One region of the Streptomyces sp. NPDC102360 genome, then DNA from elsewhere that is predicted to be linked to it. Evidence: riboswitches for the same ligand, from Rfam matches in the RefSeq annotation. Region 1 holds a riboswitch; each other region holds the start of a gene.
The links. Region 1 has a riboswitch for cyclic di-AMP ahead of ACIRHA_RS33310 (transglycosylase family protein). Riboswitches for the same ligand answer to the same signal wherever they lie in the genome.
Positions count from the first base shown of each region.

Region 2: linked by a shared signal. The riboswitch ahead of ACIRHA_RS20840 (M23 family metallopeptidase) and the one ahead of ACIRHA_RS33310 (transglycosylase family protein) in region 1 are both predicted to bind cyclic di-AMP.
Region 3: linked by a shared signal. The riboswitch ahead of ACIRHA_RS13810 (M23 family metallopeptidase) and the one ahead of ACIRHA_RS33310 (transglycosylase family protein) in region 1 are both predicted to bind cyclic di-AMP.

Region 1 covers NZ_JBIWLG010000011.1:66,000-70,203, forward strand. The annotation lists gene eno (phosphopyruvate hydratase) at 1-943, opposite strand, end outside; gene ACIRHA_RS33310 (transglycosylase family protein) at 1,254-1,970, opposite strand; cyclic di-AMP (ydaO/yuaA leader) riboswitch at 1,975-2,132, opposite strand; gene ACIRHA_RS33315 (transglycosylase family protein) at 2,312-3,376, opposite strand; gene ACIRHA_RS33320 (cytochrome P450) at 3,531-4,204, opposite strand, start outside.
Region 2 covers NZ_JBIWLG010000004.1:533,166-537,369, reverse strand. The annotation lists gene ACIRHA_RS20850 (PrsW family intramembrane metalloprotease) at 1-393, shown strand, start outside; gene ACIRHA_RS20845 (aldo/keto reductase) at 387-1,340, opposite strand; gene ACIRHA_RS20840 (M23 family metallopeptidase) at 1,533-2,585, opposite strand; cyclic di-AMP (ydaO/yuaA leader) riboswitch at 2,597-2,741, opposite strand; gene ACIRHA_RS20835 (PP2C family protein-serine/threonine phosphatase) at 2,995-4,032, opposite strand.
Region 3 covers NZ_JBIWLG010000002.1:985,844-990,047, reverse strand. The annotation lists gene ACIRHA_RS13820 (M16 family metallopeptidase) at 1-349, shown strand, start outside; gene ACIRHA_RS13815 (M16 family metallopeptidase) at 367-1,734, shown strand; cyclic di-AMP (ydaO/yuaA leader) riboswitch at 1,975-2,137, shown strand; gene ACIRHA_RS13810 (M23 family metallopeptidase) at 2,150-2,950, shown strand; gene ACIRHA_RS13805 (GntR family transcriptional regulator) at 3,172-3,858, shown strand; gene ACIRHA_RS13800 (HPr family phosphocarrier protein) at 4,041-4,204, opposite strand, start outside.

The DNA of each region.
Region 1 (4,204 bases):
TGACGAAGAGGTCGTCGCCGACGAGCTGGACCTTGTCGCCCAGCTTCTCGGTGATGACGTTCCAGCCGGCCCAGTCGTCCTCGTACAGCGGGTCCTCGATGGAGACGAGCGGGTACGCGGAGACGAGCTCCTCGTAGTACTCCGTCATCTCGGCGGCGGAGCGCTCCTTGCCCTCGAACTGGTACTTGCCGTCCTTGTAGAACTCGGAGGCGGCGACGTCGAGCGCGAGGGCGATCTGCTGGCCGGGAACGTAGCCGGCCTCCTTGATGGCCTCGAGGATCAGGTCGAGGGCCTCACGGTTCGAGCCCAGGTTCGGGGCGAAGCCGCCCTCGTCGCCCAGGCCGGTGGCCAGGCCCTTGCTCTTCAGGACCTTCTTCAGCGTGTGGTAGACCTCGGCGCCCCAGCGCAGGGCCTCGGAGAAGGACTCCGCGCCGATCGGGGCGATCATGAACTCCTGGATGTCGACGTTGGAGTCCGCGTGGGACCCACCGTTCAGGATGTTCATCATCGGGACCGGCAGCAGGTGCGCGTTCGGGCCACCGAGGTAGCGGAACAGCGGCAGGTCGGAGGCCTCGGAGGCGGCGTGCGCGACGGCGAGGGAGACGCCGAGGATGGCGTTGGCGCCGAGCGAGCCCTTGTTGTCGGTGGCGTCCAGGTCGAACATCGCCTGGTCGATCAGGCGCTGCTCGGTGGCGTCGTAACCGACGAGCTCCGGGCCGATCTGCTCGATGACGGCGAGGACGGCCTTCTCGACGCCCTTGCCCTGGTAACGGTTGGGGTCACCGTCGCGGAGTTCGATGGCCTCGAAGGCACCGGTGGAGGCACCGGACGGAACGGCAGCACGACCCGTGCTGCCGTCGTCGAGGCCGACCTCGACCTCGACCGTGGGGTTGCCTCGGGAGTCCAGGATTTCCCGGGCTACGACGACGTCGATGGACGGCACGAGCATCTCCTTCTTGGATGTGACGAAGCTTCGCGGGCACCGTCGGACAACGGGTCCCGCCCCCCTGAGCGTAACCGGCCCGGGGGCATCGGCCATCCGAACGCCCGTCTCTTGGACAACGCCGACAGCGAAATGTTCCTTAACGGAACAAAAACAGCGACCTCCCTCCCGGCTGTGCCGGGAGGGAGGTCGCCGAAGTGAGCGGCCCGTGGGGACGGGGTGCGGCGGGGCTCGGCGTCCGCCGATGCCGAGCCCGTACCTGGTGGTGGTCCTGTGCGGACCGGGTGGCCCCTGCGCGGGGCCGGACGTCTTAGCTGAGGTGCAGCTGCTGACCCGGGTAGATCAGGTTGGCGTCCTTGACGATGTCCTTGTTCTTCTCGAACAGCTGCTGCCAGGTCGTGTGGTGCGCCTCGGCGATCTTGCTGAGGGTGTCACCGGACTCGACCTTGTACTCGCCGTCACCCTTCTCGACCTTGTTGCCGGTCGGGGTGGTGACGGTGTCCTGCTTCGGAGCCTGCTGCTTGGGGGCCTCCTGCTTCGGGGCCTCCTGCTGCTGCGGCTGCTGGCGCTGCTCGGAACGGTCGGCGCGCTGCTGGGTCTCCTGCTTCGGAGCCTGCTGCTGCGCGGACGAGTCGTCGCCGCCACCCTCGTTCGGGGTGGAGGAGAGGCCCGAGCCGCAGTTCGGCCAGGCACCGTTGCCCTGGGAGGCGAGAACCTTCTCGCCGACGGCTATCTGCTGCGCCTTGGACGCCTGGTCGGCGGTGGAGGCGTACTGGTCGCCGCCGTAGGCGGACCAGGTGGAGGACGAGAACTGCAGGCCACCGTAGAAACCGTTGCCGGTGTTGGTGGACCAGTTGCCACCGGACTCGCACTGCGCGACCTGGTCCCACTCGGACGTGGTGGCGGCGGAGGCCGAGGTGGCACCCATCAGCGGCACGGCGACGGCGGCAGCGGCGACTCCGCCGAGCGTGGCGACGCGAATGGCCTTGGACGGGCGGCGGTGCTTGCTCTTGGACGAAAACAGCATGGAGATATCCCCTCACCGACGCCTGCGAGGTGAGCTGTCGGGTTCGGACCAGTGAGTGTCCGGCCGCGCATCCTTGTGCGCTGCTTAACCCCAAGCCCGTCCGGTTTTCCGGATGGGCGGCTTACCTGGGTCCCCCGCTCCTGCCTACGGCGCTTACGCGTCGACTGTTCCCGTACGGACGTTGGCAGGATTCGGCGTGACGTCCATCGGGGCCCGCTGAAGCGAGCGGTCACGAACGTAAGCGGTCGATCCGTCCGATTTCAAAGTCGATCAGGGGCTTTGAGACCCATGTCTCACTCGATCGACATCGGACAAAACCCCTCAACCAGCCCGAACTCCCTTTAGTTTTTGTCCGTTACGTCCCCAAGATCCAGGCTCTGACCAGGAAGGATGAGGTCTGGGTCGGTACCTACCGTCTCCTTGTTCCGCTCATAGAGCGCGTCCCACCCGCCGTGCACGTTCTGAGCCTCCGCGATGTCCCAGAGGTTGTCGCCGGCGTGGACCTCGTACGTGTCACCGTCGCGCTTGTCGTCGCGCGAGGCGTGACGCCCCTCTCCCGTACGGGAGTCGGAGCCGTCGTCGCCGGCGCGGTCGCCGCGGTGGCGGCCGGACGTGGTGTCGTCCGACGCCTCGCCGGAGGGGGAGGCGGACGGCGGGGCCGTCTCGGGGGCGGCGTCGTCAGAAGGCGCGTGGGACTTGTCACTTGAGGGGGTCGAGGACTCCTCGGCCTTGTCACCGGTGTTACCGGAGGTATCGCCCGACACATGGGAGTCGTCGGCTTCGTCGTGACCCTTGTCTCCCGAATCGGCTGAATCGGCCGAATCGGTCGCGCTGTCTGTCGCGTCCGCGGAGCCCGTCTTGTCGGCGTCCTTGTCGGCTTCACCATCGGCGCCCTCGTCCGACTTGTTGTCGGCATCGGTGCCGGAGGGCTCGGACGCGGACTCGGATGACGAGTCGGACGACGAGTCGGATGACGACTCCGACGGCTGCGGCGACGCGGACACGCCCGGATCGACGTCCGCCGAATCGTCGTCCTTGGTGAGGTCCGCGGTGAGCGAGCACATCGGCCAGGCACTCACGCCCTTGTCGTCGAGAACCTTCTCGGCGACGGCTATCTGCTGCGAGCGGCTGGCCTGGTCGGCACGCGGGGCGTAGTCGAGCCCCCCGTACTGCTCCCATCTCTCCTGCGTGAACTGGAGGCCGCCGTAGTAGCCGTTACCGGCGTCCAGGCTCCACTGCCCGCCGCTCTCGCACTCGGCGAGCTTGTCCCACGCCTGCGTGGTCGCGGCGCTCGCGCCGCTCGCGGCGAACAGCGGGATCGCGATGGCGCTGCCGGTGACTCCGACGGCGACGACGAGAGCAGGGGCCTGACGGGGGCGACGGTGTCGACCGTTCCCGGAGAGCATGCGGTTGCCTTTCGCGAGACTGATGCTGCTACGTGCGTACTGCGTGCGACGGATGGTGAAAGTGGAACCAGTTGTGCGCGTGTCGCGATGATCCGTGAACGTAGCTGCACTCGAACGCCTGTCACAAGTCGATCAGGCGTAGATCACGTGAAAGTCACATTGTTGACGGCCCGTCAGCTCCGGCCGGATTCTGACGCGGCGTGAACTCCACCGGGAGCGTGCGCAGTCCACGCATGATGAGCCCGCCACGCCACCGCAAATCGGTAGGTTCCACCGCAAGTCGCAGGTCCGGCAGGCGCGTCAGGAGCGTGCCGAGAGCGGTCTGCCCCTCCAGGCGCGCGAGCGGGGCGCCGAGGCAGTAGTGGATGCCGTGTCCGTATCCGAGGTGCTGGTTGTCGCGGCGGGAGAGGTCGAGGGTGTCGGGCTCGGTGAAGCGCGCCGGGTCGCGGTCGGCGGCGGCGAGCACGACGAGAACCGGGTCGCCGACGCCGATCTCCACGCCGCCGATGGTCAGCGGCTCCCTGGCGAACCGCCAGGTGGCCATCTCCACCGGCCCGTCGAAGCGCAGCAGTTCCTCGATCCCCGTCTCCAGCAGGCCCGTCTCCCCCGCCGCGATGGACTGCTGCAGACGCTCGCGTTGGCCGGGGTGAGTGAGCAGGGCGTACGCGCCGTTGCCGATGAGATTGATGGTCGTCTCAAACCCGGCAAACAGGATGATGAAGGCGAGTGACGCGGCCTCGTTCTCCGTGAGGTGCTCGCCGTGGTCCGAGGCGCGGATCAGGCCGGAAATGAGGTCGTCGCCCGGCTCGTTGCGCTTTCGGTGGATGA
Region 2 (4,204 bases), on a different contig from region 1:
ATCCGCCAGGAGTTGCCCGCCTACGTCGCCGCGGGCTGGCTCGCCCCGCCGGATCCGTTCGCGCTCGGCTCGCTCAAGGCGCGGCGCCTGGCCCGCGACTTCGCCACGCACTACGGAGGCCGGGCGGCCGCGACGGCGGTCGCCGAGTACGAGGACCACGCGACGTCCCTCGCACTGCTGCGCCACCGCGGCCGCAAGGGCAGGGCCGGCGCGGACTACGTCGTACGGGAGCGGGAACTCCTTGAGGCGCTGTGGGCGCGGCGCCACTACGCGCGCCCGGCGCTCGCGTACGGCTCCCAGATCGCGACGCCGATGTGGCTGCCCCCGGTGTACGCGGTCCCACTGGCGCAGGGACCCGCGTACACCTACGACAACAACCCGTACCGCTACTGAGACGCCGCCGTGAGCCGGTCGAGCTCCGGCTGCGTCAGCTCCACGTCCGCCACCGCGAGCAGCGCCGGGAGCTGTTCGGTGTTCCGCGCGGACGCGATCGGCGCCGTCACCGTGGGCTGCGCGGCGAGCCAGGCGAGGGCGACCGTGGCGATCTCGGCGTCGTGCGTCTGCGCGATCTCGTCGAGCGCGGTGAGTACCCGCTGCCCGCGCTCGGTCTCCAGGTGCTTGCCGGCGCCGGCGGCCCGCGCGCTGTCGACCGTCACGCCCGGCCGGTACTTTCCGGTCAGGAAGCCGGACGCGAGCGCGTAGTAGGGAACGGCCCCGAGGCCGCCGCGCGCGGCGACGTCCTGCAGCTCACCCTCGTACGTGTCGCGCGAGACGAGGTTGTAGTGCGGCTGGAGCGCGACGTAACGGGCGAGGCCCTCGCGGTCGGAGAGGTCGAGGGAGTCCTGGAGGCGCTGCGCGGAGATGTTCGACGCGGCGATGTGGCGTACCTTGCCCGCCTTCACCAGCTCGTCGAGGGCGCCGATGATCTCCTCGACCGGGACCTCGGGCTTGTCGTAGTGCGTGTAGTACAGGTCGATGTGGTCGGTGCCCAGGCGCTTCAGGGAGGCGTCGGCCGCTGCCTTGATGTTGGCCGCGGACAGGCCCTGGAACTCGGGGTGCTGGCTGCCCTTGGTGGCGATGACGACGTCGTCGCGGCGGCCACGCGAGGCCAGCCACTTGCCGATGACGGTCTCCGACTCACCGCCCCGGTTGCCGTCCACCCACGCCGAGTACACGTCGGCGGTGTCGATGAAGTTGCCGCCCGCGGCGACGTACGCGTCGAGCACCTCGAAGGACGTGGCCTCGTCGGCGGTCCAGCCGAACACGTTGCCACCCAGGGACAGCGGGAAAACCTCGAGGTCGGAGGTGCCGAGCTTGCGCAGAGAAGGAGAGGAAGTCATGCCCCGACTCAACACCCGTACGGAATACGGTATTCCGCGATCACGCCGGAAATCGCCTCAAGAGACCCAAGCGGCCCAGTAATGGGCAAACCGGCAGCCCAGGCGTCGGGGGGTGAGCGCCAGGACTGCCGGAGTTCACCGGCTCAGAGCCCGCGAACAGGCTCTCAGGGAGAGGCTCTCAGGGAGAGGCTCTCAGGGGGTGAGGCCCTTTTCGCGCAGCCACGATGCCGGGTCGACGCCGGTGGACTGCCCGTCGGGGTGGACCTCCAGGTGGAGGTGCGGCCCGGTGACATTGCCCGTGGCGCCCACGCGGCCGATGACATCGCCGGTGCTGACCTTCTGGCCCGCGCTGACATTGAGCGAGGACTGGTGGCAGAACCACAGCTCCGTGCCGTCGTCGAGGGTGAGCACCGTGCGGTAGCCGTACGCGCCTGCCCAGCCGGCCTCCGTGACCGTGCCGGAGTGGATGGCGCGGATCGGCGTACCGGTGGAGGCGGCGAAGTCGAGGCCCGTGTGGTACCCGGAGGACCACATGGAGCCGGGCTGGCCGAAGGTGCCGGAGAGCGTGTACGAGGCGACCGGGAGCTTGAAGCTCTTGGCCAGCTTGGCGAGGCGCTCGGCCTCGGCCTTGCGGCGGGCCTCCGCCTCGGCCTTCTTCTTCTCGGCGAGCTCCTTGGCCTTGGCCGCGTCCTGCTTGGCCGCGGCCTCGGCGGCGGCCTGCTTCGCGGCGGCCTCCTCGGCGGCCTGCTTGGCGGTGGCGTCGGCCGCGTCCTGCTGCGTCTCGGCCTGCTGCATGATGCGGGCCCGCAGCGCCTCGCCGGCGCCGGTCTGCCCGTCGGCGGCCTCGGCCTGAGTGATACCGGCGCCGCTCAGCGGGGAGGCCGTGGCGCCGGAGTCCGCGTCGGAGTCCGAACCGTCGGACATCAACGAGCCCACGCCCGGCAGCGACTTGGCCTCGGGCAGCGAGTCCTTGACCGCCGACAGGTCGGGCATGGATATGTGGACGGCAGGCTTGCCGCCCTGTGCGGTGGCGATGCCGCCCGCGCCGACGGCGGCGACCACACCGACGCCGAGAACGGTGGAGCTGCGCGCGAATCCACCACGGCGGCGGGCTACGCGATGCCTGCCGCGGACGGAGGAGACGGACTCCTCGGTGGGATTCCACTCCTCCCAGGTCTCCTGCTCGACACCGAAGTCGTCTTCGGGTCCATAGAAGAAGTCTGGGGCAGGCCGGTTCGACGCCACGGGGGCGCTCTCCTTTCCTTCCTTCTCGCCTACCGGGTTAGCTGACGGGTTCGGAGCAGGAAGGTCTCCTACCGACATCGCGAGCTTCAACGATGTCCGATTCACCCCAAGTTGATGGTTCCCCGGTTCCCTTGCGGGATTAAGCGTGTGCGCACGGAGCCATCTCTTGTGACGGCTGGGACGACCGCGCTGCGTTATCGAACGTTAATAGACAGCAGACAGTAATTCCAAGCGCTTCCCACTGATCGTTCACGACTCTGGCCAGGACTTATCGGGACACCAGGGGGCGGATCGGGGCGAGTTGATCGCTCACCACAAACGTCCATCCAACTGATGGTGCGTCAATTGTTATGCGGAGCGACGCCGTTCGACTACGGTCGGCTACCACAGGTAACAACGATCAAGGAACTCAGCCCCGCCGCACGGCGAGCAGCGCCATGTCGTCCTTCGTCCCGTCGCCGGTGTGCGCGCGGACCTCCGCGGCGAGGGACGCGAGAAGTTCCTCGGGCCCCGGGAAGACACGTCCGGAGAGCCGGGCCGCCGGATCGTAGAAGCGGCCGCTCGCGTCGCGCGCCTCGGAGAGCCCGTCGGTGTAGAGCAGCAGCGTGGCCGCGGACGGGAACGCCGCCTCCACGGCCCGGTCCGGCCAGCTGCCGAGTTCGCTCATGCCGAGCGGCAGCGCCGCCTGGCACGGGTCGAGTGCGCGCACGGTGCCGTCGCCGAGCAGCAGCAGCGGGCTGGGGTGACCGCGGTTGAGGACGCGGACGAGCTCGACGCCGTGCGGGATCTCGACGAGCACCGCGGTGGTGAAGCCCTCGAAGTCGTCGATGCCGCTGCGCCGGGTGCCCTCGCGGGCCAGGGCCCGCTCCAGGCGCTGGGCGACCGCCTCCAGGGAGCCCTCCTGCTCGGCGGCCTCCCGGAACGCGCCGATGACGACGGCGACCGCGGCGACCGCCCCCATGCCCTTGCCGCGTACGTCGCCGACGATGATCCGGATGCCGTGCGGGGTGTCCTGGACCGCGTACAGATCACCGCCGATGAACGCGTCGGCCTGCGCCGCCTCGTAGCGCGCCGCGATCACGAAGCCGCCGAGCCGCTGGGCCGGCCGGGGCAGCACCGCGAGCTGCGCGGCCTGCGCGATCTCACGGGCGGAGGCCAGCTGCTCGTAGCCGCGGTACACGATCCGGTTGATCACACAGGCCAGGAGGCAGACGGTGGCCACGGTGACGATCTCGGTGACGAACACGGAGTCGAGGTTCCCCGTGTAGCGCAGGTGCACGGTGACGATCGCCCCGATCGACACGACGCCCGTCAGGATCGTCGCGCCGAGCGAGAAGAAAGGGGCGGCCACCAGAGGCGCCGCGCTGAACAGGGGGGCGCCGGGGAAGCCGCTGGGGGTGACGTACTCGTAGATCGCGCCGCCGATGACGAGCAGCAGGGGCAGCATCCGCAGGAAGAGACGGACGCTCACGGGGTCGGAGCCGTGCCGCCCCCGTCTCCCGCCGGTGCCTCCTGTTCGCTGCCCCACCACTCGTCTCCTGCCGTTCCCTGCCAGCTTCCGGCGTCTCACCAAGAGTTCCCGCACGGGGGCGCGGGGGCGAGCAGGGGTGGGCCGTACG
Region 3 (4,204 bases), on a different contig from region 1:
CGCCGTCGACGAGGAGCTCGCCCGGTTCGCCGAAGAGGGCCCGAGTCCCGAGGAAATGGAGCGCGCCCAGGCCCAGTTGGAGCGCGAGTGGCTGGACCGCCTGGGCACGGTCGCGGGGCGCGCGGACGAGCTGTGCCGCTACGCCGTCCTGTTCGGCGACCCGCAGCTCGCCCTGACCGCCGTGGGGCGCGTCCTGGACGTGACCGCCGAGGACGTCCAGGAGATCGCCAAGGCGCGGCTGCGCCCCGACAACCGCGCGTCCCTCGTGTACGAGCCGACCGCGCCCGCCGACACCGAGAACGCCGAGAACGCCGAGAACGCCGAGAACGCTGAGGAGGCGGGCCAGTGACCGAGCAGCTCGCGAACATGGACTTCCATCCCCGGCCGCAGGCGGGCGAGCCCAAGCCCTGGGCGTTCCCGGCCCCGGAGCGCGGCGCGCTCCCCAACGGACTGACGGTGCTGCGCTGCCACCGGCCCGGCCAGCAGGTCATCGCCGTGGAGGTGCACCTGGACGCGCCGCTGGACGCCGAACCGAAGGGCCTCGACGGCGTCGCGACGATCATGGCGCGGGCCTTCAACGAAGGCACCGACAAGCACTCCGCCGAGGAGTTCGCCGCCGAGCTGGAGCGCTGCGGCGCCACGATGGACGCGCACGCCGACCACCCCGGCGTCCGTGCCTCCCTCGAAGTGCCGGCCTCCCGCCTGTCCAAGGGGCTCGCCCTCCTGGCCGACGCCCTGCGGGCCCCCGCCTTCACCGACAGCGAGATCGAGCGCCTCGTCCGCAATCGCCTGGACGAGATCCCGCACGAGAGCGCCAACCCGGCCCGGCGCGCCGCCAAGGAGCTCTCCAGGCAGCTCTTCCCGGCCGACGCGCGCGTGTCGCGCCCGCGCCAGGGCACCGAGGAGACCGTCTCGGCCATCGACGCCGCGGCAGTGCGCGCCTTCTACGACCGGCACGTACGCCCCGCCACCGCGACGGCCGTCGTCGTGGGCGACCTGACGGGCATCGACCTGGACGCCCTCCTCGCCGACACGCTCGGCGCCTGGACGGGTGACACCGCCGAGCCGCGCCCCGTGCCGCCGGTCGTCGCCGACGACACCGGTCGCGTGATCATCGTGGACCGCCCGGGCGCCGTGCAGACGCAGTTGCTCATGGGCCGGGTCGGACCGGACAAGCACGACCGTGTGTGGGCCGCGCAGGTCCTCGGCACGTACTGCCTGGGCGGCACCCTCACGTCGCGCCTGGACCGCGTCCTGCGCGAGGAGAAGGGCTACACCTACGGTGTGCGGTCCTTCGCCCAGGTGCTGCGCTCCGCGCCCGACGGCAGCGGCGCCGCGATGCTCGCCATCAGCGGCTCGGTGGACACGCCGAACACCGGGCCCGCGCTCGACGACCTGTGGAAGGTCCTGCGCACGCTGGCGGCCGAGGGGCTCACGGATGCCGAACGGGACACCGCCGTACAGAACTTGGTGGGTGTCGCCCCGCTGAAGTTCGAGACCGCGGGGGCCGTCGCGAGCACCCTCGCCGACCAGGTCGAGCAGCACCTGCCGGACGACTTCCAGGCGCAGGTGTACCGGCAGTTGGCCGCTACGGGCACCGTGGAGGCCACGGCCGCCGTCGTGAGCGCGTTCCCCGCGGACCGTCTGGTCACGATCCTGGTGGGCGACGCCGCGCAGATCGAGGAGCCGGTGAAGGCGCTCGGTATTGGCGAAGTCACTGTGGTCGCCGGCTGAGCTCGTCTCCCGCGGCACCCCACGAAGCCCCGGCGCCGTCACTGGCCGCCGGGGCTTCGTGGCGTCGGTCACGATCATCCATAATCACCACACGTTCCCAAATGTCCGTATTGGCGTAGAGGTTGCCTGTCTGCCCTGTGGCGTGCGCTACAAAAGGCGGGTTCTGTTTGTTGATTCAAAGACGCCCCGCTTAGCGTTCGGTCCGGCTGTTCGCCAGACGTACGTCGCGCCCGCGACACCGGACAGTCATCGCCGAGTCCCCATGGTGCGAGCCAGGGGAGCCGGGGACCCACCGAAGTCCCTGGGGTGAATCGGGCGCTCTTCCCGTAGGGGAGGGAGTCTGTAGGAGACCTTCCTGCTCCGAACCCGTCAGCTAACCCGGTAGGCGAGAAGGAAGGAAAGGACCAGCCACTTCATGGGGTTCACCCGTGCCACCGGGAAGCACCGCCGTCCCAGCCGCCTGACGCGTACCACCGCTCAGTTCGCGGGCGTCGCCGCCATCACCACGACGGGCGTGGTGGGTGGCCTCGCCGCCCCCGCGCTCGCCGCCGACACCGCGACAGTCCCGCACGACGGCCTCACGCAGGCCGTCGCCATCGGCGACTCCCTGGCCGAGCAGATCGACGCGCAGGCCACCGCGCAGCAGAAGGCGGCCGCCAAGGCGAAGGCCGAGGCCGAGGCCAAGAAGAAGGCCGAGGAGGCCAAGCGCAAGGCCGAGGCGGAGGCCAAGAAGCGGGCCGCCGAGAAGGCCGAGAAGGAGCGCGAGGCCAAGGAGCGCGCCGCCCGCGAGGCCGAGCGCAAGCGCCTGAACAGCTTCGTGTCGCCGATATCCGGCTCGTACGTCTCCACCGCCTACCAGGCCGGCAGCGGACTGTGGTCCTCCGGCAGCCACACCGGCATCGACTTCCACGCCTCCAGCGGCACTTCGGTGCACGCGGTCGGCATGGGTACCGTCGTCGAGGCCGGCTGGGGTGGCGCGTACGGCAACAACGTCGTGATCAAGATGAAGGACGGTACGTACACCCAGTACGGTCACATGTCCTCGATCGGCGTCTCCGTCGGCCAGGACGTCACCCCCGGTCAGCAGATCGGCCTCTCCGGAGCCACCGGCAACGTCACGGGCCCGCACCTCCACTTCGAGGCCCGTACCGGCCCCGACTACGGCTCGGACATCGACCCCGTCGCGTACCTGCGACAGCACGGTGTGAACGTCTGACCCGCCAGGCACACTCCACGAAAGCCCCGGCTCATCGAGCCGGGGCTTTCGTGTGCGCGGGTCCGCGGTGTCCAAAAAATATCCCCGGATTCAGTTCTCTCGTCGGAAATTCAAGTCCGGTGGAATAGAGTCACGGGGTAAACGTTCCGGCCGCGTGTCATTCGCGCCCGACCGGGCGTCAATAGACCGCGTGTCGCGGGCATTGAGGCGGAGGTCGAGTCATGCGCATTCCCGCACAGTCGGTATGCACAGCGATCCGCGACGACATCGTCGCCGGCGTGTACGAGCGCGGTGGCAGGCTCACCGAGGAACTGCTCGCGCGTCGCTACGGGGTCTCGCGTGTGCCCGTCCGTGAGGCGCTGCGCACCCTGGAGGCGGAGGGGTTCGTCGTCACGCGCAGGCACGCGGGCGCGTGCGTGGCCGAACCCACCGAGCGGGAGGCGGCCGATCTCCTGGAGATCCGCACGCTGCTCGAACCCATGGCGGCCGCCCGCGCCGCGCAGCGCCGCACGGAGGCGCACCTCAAGGTGCTGCGCGGCCTGGTCAGGCTGGGGCAGGAGCGCTCCAGGCGAGGTCAGAGCGAGGATCTGCGCTCTCTCGGCAGTTGGTTCCACGAGACGCTTACTCAGGCTTCCGGCAGCCCCGGCCTGATCACCCTGCTCACCCAGCTTCGCCACAAGATTGCCTGGATGTACGCCGTGGAGAGCCCGGCCCGGCCGGCCGAGTCCTGGGCCGAGCACGGCGCCATCGTCGACGCCGTGGCGCGGGGTGACGCGGAGCGTTCCCGCGCCCTGACCGTCCTGCATGCGGAGCGGGCGGCGGCCGCCCACAGGCTGCGCGTGCCCCGCGCGGGCGAGCGCGTGAGGACTTCGCAACATGCAGTCAACACGGTGGGTCGCCAGCTTTAACAAAAGCGCCGTATACAAAGAAGTGCACTATTCGGCGAATGAATCGAATGAGGTGCGGATCAATTCCAGCTGCCTGGTTCCTCCTATTCTCTGTTGCCCAATTCGTGTCGCAATGGTGAACGAAAAAGCCGCGCGTCCCTCTTCGGGGCGCGCGGCTCAGCCGTACTGCTTTTGCCTTTGTGTCAGACGGTCTCGGGAAGCTCCTCGAGCCCCTCGGCGACCAGCTTCGCCAGACGGTCGAGCGCGGCGTCCGCGCCCTCGGCGTCGGAGGCCAGCACGATCTCCTCGCCGCCCTGCGCGCCCAGGCCGAGCACGGCCAGCATGGAGGCGGCGTTGACGGGGTTGC